2 regions of the Chryseobacterium sp. P1-3 genome follow, and region 1 is predicted to be linked to the other one. Evidence: riboswitches for the same ligand, from Rfam matches in the RefSeq annotation. Region 1 holds a riboswitch; the other holds the start of a gene.
What was found. Region 1 has a riboswitch for S-adenosylmethionine ahead of HX13_RS07220 (SusC/RagA family TonB-linked outer membrane protein). Riboswitches for the same ligand answer to the same signal wherever they lie in the genome.
Positions count from the first base shown of each region.

Region 2: it holds a riboswitch for S-adenosylmethionine, as region 1 does, so the genes downstream of both, HX13_RS26285 (alpha/beta fold hydrolase) here and HX13_RS07220 (SusC/RagA family TonB-linked outer membrane protein) in region 1, are expected to answer to the same signal.

Region 1 is NZ_JPEQ01000005.1:69,549-75,214, reverse strand. Features, by position in the region: gene HX13_RS07220 (SusC/RagA family TonB-linked outer membrane protein) at 1-1,784, opposite strand, end outside; SAM riboswitch class I at 1,868-1,965, opposite strand; gene HX13_RS07215 (hypothetical protein) at 2,261-3,580, opposite strand; gene HX13_RS07210 (hypothetical protein) at 3,700-4,023, opposite strand; gene HX13_RS07205 (transposase) at 4,102-4,539, opposite strand; gene HX13_RS07200 (hypothetical protein) at 5,146-5,666, shown strand, end outside.
Region 2 is NZ_JPEQ01000005.1:218,554-224,219, forward strand. Features, by position in the region: partial or broken gene HX13_RS07965 (OsmC family protein) at 128-499, shown strand; gene HX13_RS07970 (MGH1-like glycoside hydrolase domain-containing protein) at 707-3,322, opposite strand; SAM riboswitch class I at 3,510-3,617, shown strand; gene HX13_RS26285 (alpha/beta fold hydrolase) at 3,675-4,559, shown strand; gene HX13_RS26290 (ACT domain-containing protein) at 4,645-5,666, shown strand, end outside.

The DNA of each region.
Region 1 (5,666 bases):
AGCTCTTCATTTGAAATTTTCCATGAACCTCCTACAGACCAGAATTTCCCCCATCTGTTATCCGGAGAAAATCTTGAAGATCCGTCCGCCCTTCCTGAAAAGGATAAGAAATACGTATTATTAAAATCATATTCCACCTTTCCCAGGAAACTCAGGAGGCTTACCTTATCACTATTCCCGCTGAAGCTTCCCAATAAAGCAGCTCCATCTGGCTCATAATAATAAGGCAGGGAGAACTGAGTTCTGCTACCGGAAATTGTCTGATAATCATATTTATAAAATTCCTGCCCTCCTAAAACATTAAAATGATGCTTACCCCATTTCTTATCAAAAGTTAAAATATTACTGGTAGTATATGACAACGTCCTGCTGTTGGATTTCGTTACAGAACCGTTTGTTTCACTTCCTTGTCCGATAAGCGGATTAGAATAATAATGTCCGTTGTAATTAACCAGATCAACGGAAAAACTTGATCTGAACTTCAGCTCCGGCAGGAAGGTAAAATCCAGAAACCCTTTTCCTGAAAAGTTGTCTTCTTTATTTTCATTCTTATCAAGAGGCAAGGTAGCAGCAGCATTTTGATTCTGAAGAGCACTTGTAGGCCTGTACTTTCCAAAATCATAAATTCTGTTTCCTGCAGCATCCAACACATACGATCCATCAGGATTTCTTTCATAATAAGGATAGAAAGAAGGGATTACCCTTGCCGCCTGGATGATGTTACTGGATTTTGAATCTGATGAAGGTGGAGCTTGCTGAATGCTATTGGTATAGCTCAAATTCACCCCTACATTCAACCATTTTTTAACTTCTGAGTTGAGTTTTAATCTGGTATTATATCTCTTAAACCCGGATTCAATCGCCATTCCTTTATCATCCAGATACCCCAGTGAAAAGAAATAGTTACTTTTTTCGCTTCCGCCACTAATATCAAGATCCACCTGATTCCTGGAAGCTACTCTTTGCAAAATATCCCGCCAGTCGTCATTCCATAAAGCTTTTGCGCCGGGCAACAATTTTCCGTCTGTACCTACAGGTTTAGGATAACCGGCCCCGTAAGGATTAATAGAAAGCCCTGCACCTGAAACTATATTATCAGTGGCCATTTGTGCAGCCTGCTGTGCTGATACTTTACCTGATTGATAGCCGTTCCTCATCGCTTCCCAGTAAAGTTCAAAATACTGATCCGTACTTACCTGTTGATAATCTTTCACTGCTCTGCCGGAGAATCCCTGGCTGATATTAAAATTCACCCTGGCCTCGCCTTTTTTACCGGATTTCGTGGTAATGATAATAATCCCGTTGGCTCCTCTTGAACCATACAAGGCACTTGCTGTAGCATCTTTCAATACACTGATGGATTCAATATCATTGGGGCTGATGGCGTTTAGGTTTCCGTCAAAAGGAATTCCATCTACTACGTAAAGAGGATCACTGGAGGCACTGATGGAGCCAATCCCCCTGATCCGGATTGTAGATGTGGCTCCGGGTTGTCCGGAAGAACTTGTTGTCTGGATTCCCGGTACCTGGCCTTCCAACGCTTTGGTGATATTGGTGACGGGCCTGTTGTTGATTTTATCACTGGAAATAGTTGCTACAGAACCTGTATAGCTTGTTCTTTTTGCTTTTCCATAAGCAACTACTACAACTTCATCAATCTCCTTTTCATGAAGAGTATCTTTTTTAGGTCCCGAACTCTGTCCATTAATCCCGGTAACTCCTAAAAAAAATACCGCCGCTGATGGGATCCAAATTGTATAATTAATTAATTTTTCTCTAATCATAATCAATTTTATTTACCATATATAAAATTTTTGCCCTTTGCAGAATAATCAGCAAAGGGCATCGAAATATACGATAAACCAAATGCTTATTTTCCCTTTAAAAGGCTGAATGTAACACCTTACATAACGCAGGTTGTTAAGACTTCACAGGGTCAGTTCCCTCCATCTTTCTTTATAAGCCGATCGAAATATAGTTGCAAAGCTATAAATATTTAGTCCACAAAACAAGTAGACTTATTGTTTTTCATGTTAAATTTTTAAAAATTAACTTAATTTTATAACAAACACCACTAAAATAAGCAGTTACGAAATTTACAATTTTAGCAAATATGACAAATATCATTATAGATTACTCAAAATCACAAAGAGAAAAAAAAAAATGACACCTGAGTGCCATTTATCGGATATAATTATTTAAATAATTGAAAAGTATTGTCCTACAGCTTCATTGATCGTTGATTAATGCAAATAACATCCTATCTGGTGTAATCAACTGCGATACTGAATATATTACAGAACATCCTCGCATTAGAGCTTTCCGAACAACCCGCTCCTTCATTGTAAAATTTATCAGTAGATTCATAATTATAAAATAAATTAACATCAGTATAGACCAGTAAATTATCATCCAGAGTTGCAGCCGCTTTACCGGCACTGTCTTTCATAAATACCCTGGCAGTAGCAGGATATTGTGTGATCCGTCCCATATAGCGGTTGGTTTGTAGCCTGGTATTTTCAGGAAGGTTACCAAATATCCCGGTATTTGGCCCCTGTGAGCCTGTCGTATAAAAGGAACCCGGTCTTTGACTGTTAATATATTGTGCTGTATATCCTAAATTCAGCTTATTGATAGGAGTAAGACTTTGGTGTTCTGCGTCAATAATAAAAAACTTTTTCTTTTCCTGGATTTTTTGCCTCAGAACAGCAATAGCCTGGTCAGAAAAGTAGCTGGTGTATACATAACCAATCCAGATAATGTCCGCATTATCTATTGCCTGAGCCAATTCAGCAGGAGTGGCAGTCCGTATATTGATTGTATTAAAAATAAAGTTGGAAATTACCACCCTTCCATTGGGTCCGAAATTACTGGGATTGTTAAGCTTAGATCTGGCTACAGATGAATATCTCCCATGAGAATCTGTGGATAAAGTCCCGTTCCAGGCGTCAGGAATGATCGAAAGTATTTTCACTACCCTTTCGGACGGCAGGTTCGTTACTGTAACAGCGAAAGTACAGCTTTCATTGCCCGCCGGCGTAACAATAGAGTATGTGTAGGTTCCTGCCTGTAGCAGAGTCCCTTCAGCAGAAAGGGTAACATATTGTTCCCCCGTATTTTCAAAATACCCTTCTGCGTTAAAACTAATTCCATTGACTGTATCAGTATTAATTTTATACTTACCAGGCTTACTCACTGTCACCTTAATCCTTACGGAACCTACAGCGGGCGAACCTGCATAAAAATTTCCATTGACAACAGGTTCACAATTGATAGTATACACTGCTGCATTGCCCTGACATAGGTTTATCCATTCTACACTATTCCAGAATTCCAGGCAATTCACCGTTTTATTATAGATCACCATACCCTCTGCCTCTATGTTAGGGGTATCCGGGGAAAGAAGGGAGTCCCTTTGGGAAGTTGTCAGGCGTGGTGGAAGAAACCCTTTATCATTAGAAAAAACATCCAGCGCCGATTTAGGATGTGGATTAGCAATATTTATCCCTACTTGTGCATGTAAGAATAAAAAAGAAGCCAGGAAAGCTACTAAGCTTAATAGTTTTTGTTTGTTCATCATCTTAATGTTTAAATTATTGTTATAAAATAAGTGTACACAGAATCATAAGGTTATGAATCTGAATATAATTGTTTTTATGTGTGAATTCTAAGCCGTGGAGCTATACCTACTGCAGCATTTTAAAGAAACATTTTTTTCCATTTCGCTACAGTATTTCTACTTGTTTTAAACTGATTTGCCGTTTGGGTATTGTTATAGCCATTTTTCTTCTGAAACTCAAGGATCTCCATAATGGTAAGCTTATCATACGATTTATGACTTTGATTAAATTGTTCTGTTTCAACATTTTTAAAATCAAAAATGATCTGATTGAGCTTAATGACATCCAATGCCGTTAAATATTCCTTTTTTAAAATAGAACGGCAAGCTTCAAGTTTTTCAGGATGCTTCATGCGAATAATGTCTGTATAAATCTTCTTGTAATCCGGACCTTGCTCTTTCATGCTTTTTTGTTTATAAGTTTATATTTTGCTGTTCAAGGTTTTAATTTGATAGCAGAACCTCCTATTCATTTTATATGTTTATATGTGTTCATGCTTACTAAGCCATTTATAAAGGGTCGTCTTGGGAATTCTGTACTCCTCTATAATCTGAAGTTTTGTTTTCTGACCGGTATTTATCATTTCTAAAATAAAGCTGATCAGTTCTTTTGTGTAGATGTTTTTTCTGAATTGCGGAAGAACAGAGGTTTGTTTGCAAGACGCCTTATTATATTGGTCATTACATGGGGGAGCAAAAATAATCAGGTGTTGGGTATAAATTCTGAAAAAGTCATATTCTAAAAGCTTACACCACTTAAGAATAAGTTCAGTATCCATGTTTTCCTGTGTATACATTTTATGTACCTCTTCTTCCGTGGTATGAAGAAAGTTACAGATACGGACCATAGAAATGTCTAGCTCATCAGCTCTGCTTTTAATGCATTTGCCGATACATATATTTTTAAAATCAAATTCCATTGTCAAAACTTAACCTTTAAGAAATTCAGAACTTTTTCCATTAATAAATTCTTCGCCTTCTTACAGAGGCCTGTTTTGCTTATGCCATATTCATAAATCATCATTTGTGTTTTTTATTGTATAAAGTTGTGTTTATATACTAAACTATAATAAAGATATCCATCATTTCACTCCGGGAAGAAAATACAAGATTAATTCAGCACATAACAACAGATCAAAAAAAAGAGGTATGATCTGCAAGATATTGTGCATTTTTTTCTATCTTTTAGTCGAAAATTAAGCTATTATAATTCTGACCTGAAATGTGAAATATTTTGATCTTCCGGAATGCAGAAGCTTTATCGTAAGAAATTGAAATGCGGATAATATCTGTTTCCGATTATCCTGTTTCAAAGTCCTGTCGCAAAGTTATTCTTTACAGCAGTACAAAAAAAATAAAGCGTAAATGAGATTCCCGAAAATGATTTATAAACAGTATTCAATTGATAAACAGAGTTTTAAATAAATCATTTATTAGAAATTAATTAATAAATTATATCAATAACAATTTAATCAACTTCATTGGGTGCAAAAAAAGAACAAATAAAAAAACTGAAAATTGAACTGATGGACAGATATGTGATCCTGATGGCTTTTATCCTATTTGTATATGTCATCATTTTTACATTCTTTATTTATGACAAAATAATGAGCTGGTATTTGCTCGCCGGAGCCATTCTTCTAGCTGCTCCATATCTGATTACCCGGAAAAGATATTCACCGGATTTCATTGTCACTGTGTTTTTAGTTTGTGTTCCTATTTATAGTTTCTACATTATACTTGCCTTTTGGGAAAACTCTGTTGCAAGTTTTTCTATATTATTGCCCATTCCACTGGGAGCTTATATATTTTTTCCAAAAAGACAGGTGCTCATGTATACCCTGTATGTGATAGTAACAATTATTACAGTCAGTATTGTCGCCAATAATTTTAACTTTGATTTTCCCAAACATTCGCAGGCTGAAGTTAAATTCAATGATATTCTTTTATTTATCTCAAATATCTCAGTTGTATTTTTACTTATCCATTATAAAGATAAAATAAAAAAGGCTGGAAGCATCAGAGCAGCACATAATTGCCGGACTAC
Region 2 (5,666 bases), 150 kb from region 1:
AAAGAAATTCATTTTTTCTCTTCAGATTAACCAACTTTTTTAGTACTCATTACCTATTATTCATTGCTCATTAAAAGGTAAGTCTTGGTTTGATTAACTTCGCTACCGTAGCTGTCCAGCCCGTCTGGTGAGAAGCCCCTACGCCTCTTCCGTTCTTTTGGACAATACTTCCCAGCCTGGAGCAAAAGGGGTTTCACCAATGGAAAGCGTATTGATGGCAGTAGCAGGCTGTAGTGGTATTGATGTAGTTTCTATTTTAAAGAAGCAACGTCAGGAAATTACCGGTTTTAAAGCAGAAGTAGAAGGAGAGAGAATTCCTGTAGATGATGCGAAACCTTTTAAATCTATGAATGTAAAATTCCTTTTGGAAGGAGAAATTGATTCTAAGAAAGCATTAAAAGCAGCACAGCTGTCTTTTGAAAAATACTGTTCCGTATCCAAAACTTTAGAACCGAATGTAGAGATCCGATACGAAGTATACGTTAACGGAAAAAAAATTAAATGCATAGATGAGGCTTTCGAGCCTCATTTTTATTTACCACGGCTAAAGCATAAACGTTATAGGTTTCAAAAACCTATAACGTTTTAATATCCTCGTCTTTTTAAATAAAATTTCAGTATAAGCTAGTGGGGTAAAAAGAAATTCATTTTTTCTCTTCAGATTCACCAACTTTTTTAGTACTCATTACCTATTATTCATTGCTCATTAAAAGGTAAGTCTTGGTTTGATTAACTTCGCTACCGTGGCCGTCCATCCTGTCTGGTGAGAAGCCCCTACGCCTCTTCCGTTATCACCATGGAAATACTCAAAGAATGTAATATAATCTTTAAAGTGTTCATCATGATTAAACTTAGGATTTCCTCCATTGAAAGCTCGCTCTCCATGTTCATTTTTTAAAAATATGGAACAGAGCCTTCTGCTGATATTCTGTGCCACTTCATCCAGATTTCTTTTATCACCGCTGCCGGTGGGAAATTCTACTTTCAGGCTGTTTCCGTAATAATAATGGAAGCGTTGTAAACTTTCCACAATCAGGAAATTGATAGGAAACCAGATCGGGCCACGCCAGTTGCTGTTGCCGCCAAACATCCTGCTGTCACTTTCGGCAGGAGTATAATAGACCACATTTTCCGTACCATGCACAGAAAATACAAACGGGTTTTCCTCATAAACTTTGGACATAGCCCGTATTCCATAAGAGCTCAAAAACTCTTTCTCATCAAGCATTCTTGTTAAAACTTTTGTTAACCTGTTTTTACGGAGGATGCTCATCAGATGTTTTCTCCCTTGCCCTTCCTCATCCCAGTGAGAGACAAGCTTGGTCAGCTCGGGCTTGTTTTTTAAAATCCATTCCATACGGCTCCGGAAGTTGGGCATCTTTTCCAATAAGCGATGATCAACAATTTCTACCGCAAACAAAGGGATGAGTCCAACAATACTTCTCAGCCTTAAAGAGACACTGTCCCCATTTCCCAGTTGCAGAACATCATAGAAAAATCCGTCTTCCTCATTCCATAATCCTTTTGTTCCTTCACCCAGGTTTTCCATGGCTTCTGCGATATAAAGATAATGTTCAAAGAATTTAATAGCCATATCTTCATACACCTGGTAATACTGGGCAAGTTCCATGGCAATCCTCATCATATTGAGGGCATACATAGCCATCCAGCTGGTACCGTCTGCCTGTTCGAGGTGTTGCCCGTCCTTTAAAACCATATTTCTGTCAAAAGCTCCGATATTATCGAGGCCAAGGAAACCGCCACCAAAAATATTCTTACCGTTCTTGTCCTTCCTGTTCACCCACCAGGTGAAATTTAAAAGAAGTTTTTGGAAGACCTTTTCAAGAAATAGCAGATCAGGATTTCCATTATTCTTTTCATCTATTTTAAAAACCCGGAAACATGACCAGGCATGTACAGGAGGATTTACATCACTCATATTCCATTCATAGGCAGGAAGCTGTCCGTTGGGATGCATATACCATTCTTTGGTAAGAAGTAAAAGCTGTCCTTTTGCAAACTCAGCATCAATAATGGAAAAAGGAACACAATGAAAGGCGAGATCCCAGGTTGCGTACCAGGGATATTCCCACTTATCAGGCATAGATATAATATCCTTATTGTGAAGATGGTTCCACTCTGTATTTCTTACATATTCGTTGAAGTTTCGGGGGGCTTCAAAATTAGGATCACCTTTCAGCCACTTTCCAATATTATAATGATAGAATTGCTTATTCCAGAGAAGACCTGCAAAAGCTTGTCTCTGAACGTTCTTTTCATCTTCATCAGTGGTTTCATTTTGAATCTCACTGTAAAACTCTTCCGCTTCGGCAATTCTGGTGTTGAAAATTTCATCAAAATCTTTAAAAGGCTCGTCAACTCCGTCAGGGCAAAACCTGAAATCGAATGTTCCGGACTGTCCTGCACCAATCATTTCATCAATCAGAAAAGCAGCTTTGGTACCTCTTTTCTCAGGATTTATCGTATTGCCCTGATGAATAATAAAATCATTGATTCCATCTTTATAATAGGTGTTTTCTGTTTTAGGGGCACCATATAGTTTTGGAGTATTGGTTTCATTATCACAAAATACACTTTGTGCATTCAAATTTCGGGAATAGATCTTTTTGATTGAAATACTGTCATGATTAACATTGATACATCCGTCGTGAGAAGCATTCATTTCTGCTTTATAAGTGTTGTAACCCCATTTCCAGTTATTCCTGAACCAGGCTGTAGGAGCCATAACAATGGGAGCATCAGATTGGCTTCTGTTGTAAACTGTAACCCTGGCCAGAATGTCATTATGATCGGCCTTACAATACTCAATGAAAATGTCAAAATATTCATTATTATCAAAAATTCCCGTATCGAATAGTTCATATTCAGGTTCCTTTTTACTGCGTCTTCCGTTTTCAGTAAGGAGATCATCATAAGGAAATGCATTGATAGGGTATTTATACACCATTTTCATATAGCTATGCGTAGGTGTATTATCCAGGTAATAAAAAATTTCTTTGATATCCTCCCCATGGTTACCCTGGGGATTGCTCAATCCAAAGAAACGTTCTTTGACCATTTTGTCTTTCTTATTCCAGAATGAAAAGGCAAAACATAAAAGTTGTTTTGTATCAGAAATTCCGGCAATACCTTCTTCTCCCCACCGGTATGCATAGCTTTCCGCATTATTATGATTGGTATAATTCCAGGCATTTCCGTTGGGACTATAATCTTCCCGTACATTTCCCCATTGCCGGTTGCTTACATAAGGTCCCCAGTTTTTCCAATTGGTATCTTGTAATCTTTCTTTTTCGGCAGTCATATATCATCATTTTCCATACGAAGTTAGTTTTTTTGGAAAATAATTCCAATTCTTTTCATCTGAAGAATTATTAATATGCACTTGGAATACTTGTATTTAAGGCATTTTTTAAATATTAAATTATTTTTTTTTTGAAATTCAAAGAAAAGAATTACCTTTGCACCATTCGTTCATTCAAATATTGAAAATGTTATCAAGAAAGGTTGAGGGATTAGACCCTATGAAACCTTAGCAACCCTTTGTGAAAGCAAAGAAGGTGCTACGTTCTACCAAAACTATTTTGGACAGATAACTTACTGAAGTTCTTTCAGCCATTTCCTGTGGCATTTTCAATTGTATTAAAATAATAGAATTGAAAACAGAACTAAACTATATTAATCTTTCGTATCAAACCAATTCCAATAAGGAATATAATATCCCGTTGAGTTATGAGCTTTTCGGGAAAGACCTGTTTACTGCCCCCATTATTTTGATTAACCATGCCCTTACCGGAAATTCCAATGTTTCAGGAGAAAAAGGATGGTGGAAGCAATTGATCGGAGAAAATCAGGTGATAGATACCCAAAAATACACTGTTCTGTGTTTTAATATTCCCGGAAACGGTTACGATCATTTTTTAATTGAAAATTATGAAGATTTCACTCCTTCAGATATCGCCGGTATATTTCTGAAAGGGCTGGAAGCACTGCATATCAAAAACGTGTATGCCATTATTGGAGGCTCCTTAGGAGGAGGAATTGCCTGGGAGATGCTTGCCAAGCAACCCGAACTGGCCGAAATTTTTATTCCCATAGCCTGCGATCACAGAACCCACGACTGGCTCCATGCACAATGTCTGGTTCAGAAATTTTTATTGAATGATAAAGATGAGCCATTACAAAAAGCAAGAATTCATGCCATGTTGTGTTACAGAACTCCACAATCACTTAACGACAGATTTCAAAATAAATACAATCAGGAAAAAGAAAGGTTAGAATCAGAAGACTGGCTTATTTATCATGGTAATGCTTTAAACGAAAGATTTAGTTTAAAAGCCTATAAACTGATGAATCATTTACTGATGAATATTAATACTGATGAATCAGCATTGGAGAAAATACAAGCACGAATGCACATGATCTCCGTTGATACCGATCTATTCTTTCCCGCTTCTGAAATACGGATGTGTTTTGAAAATCTAAAAAGGAAAAAAAAAGAATATTTCTTATCACGAGATCCAATCTGTACATGGGCATGATGCCTTCCTAATGGAATATCAACAATTAAACAATATCATAAAAAACATTTTATAGTAATGAAAAATGCTAACGAAATAAAATTTTTTGAAGAACAGATCAATCATCAAATTTGAAGGAGAAGATTTTTTAGGCGAAATTGGAATTGACGGACGAATTTTTAAAGCGCTGACCCTGGCGCGCATCAGTGTAGGCGTAATTTCTCAGCAGGCCATAGAAAACGGAATTTCCATATTAGTACATGAAAATGATGCAGAGAAAGCTGTAACGTGCCTTATTGATGAATTTGAAGAAGAAAGAAAATCAGGTAAAGTATCCCAGATATATAGTATTAATAATGTTTCTGTTATTGGTTTTGTAGCAGAAGACTTCAATAAAGTATTTGCCGAACTGGCCAGAAATAACGTTTTTCCGTTGCTTTTAAATCAAGTGGCCGGTGAAAATAGAGTAAATATCGTTGTTACATCATCGCAGGATGAGAAAACTAAAAATATTATAGAATCCGAAATTTTCAAAAAACCGAAAACTGTTCATCTGGCAATCATTGGACATGGAAACGTTGGAAAAACACTCATAGAACAGGTGCTGGAATCTTCGGATGAAATTAAAAAACGTAAAAATATAGACCTTAAGGTAGTGGCTGTAGCCAATTCAAAGAAAATAGCTTTCAATAAAAAAGGGTTTGATACCCAATGGAATGATGAGGTGCTGGCGGCAGAAAAACCTTCCAATATTGAAGAGCTGATCAGTTTCTCAAAAGAAAATCAGTTGGAAAATCTCATTGTTGTAGATAACACGGCAAGCAAGGACTTTGTTAAAAATTATCATGCATTGGCGGAAAATGGTTTCGACCTGGTTTCTTCCAATAAAATTTTCAATACACTTCCTATTGAAGAATACCGTAAACTAAGATATACGTTGAACAAAAATAACAGACGTTATTTGTACGAGACTAATGTTGGAGCTGGTTTGCCATTAATTGATACGATTAAATTATTGCACCTTTCAGGAGAAAATATCACAAGGATCAAAGGAGTATTTTCAGGAACACTAAGTTATGTTTTTAATAATTTCTCTTTGAGAGATGATAAATTCTCAACCATCATTAA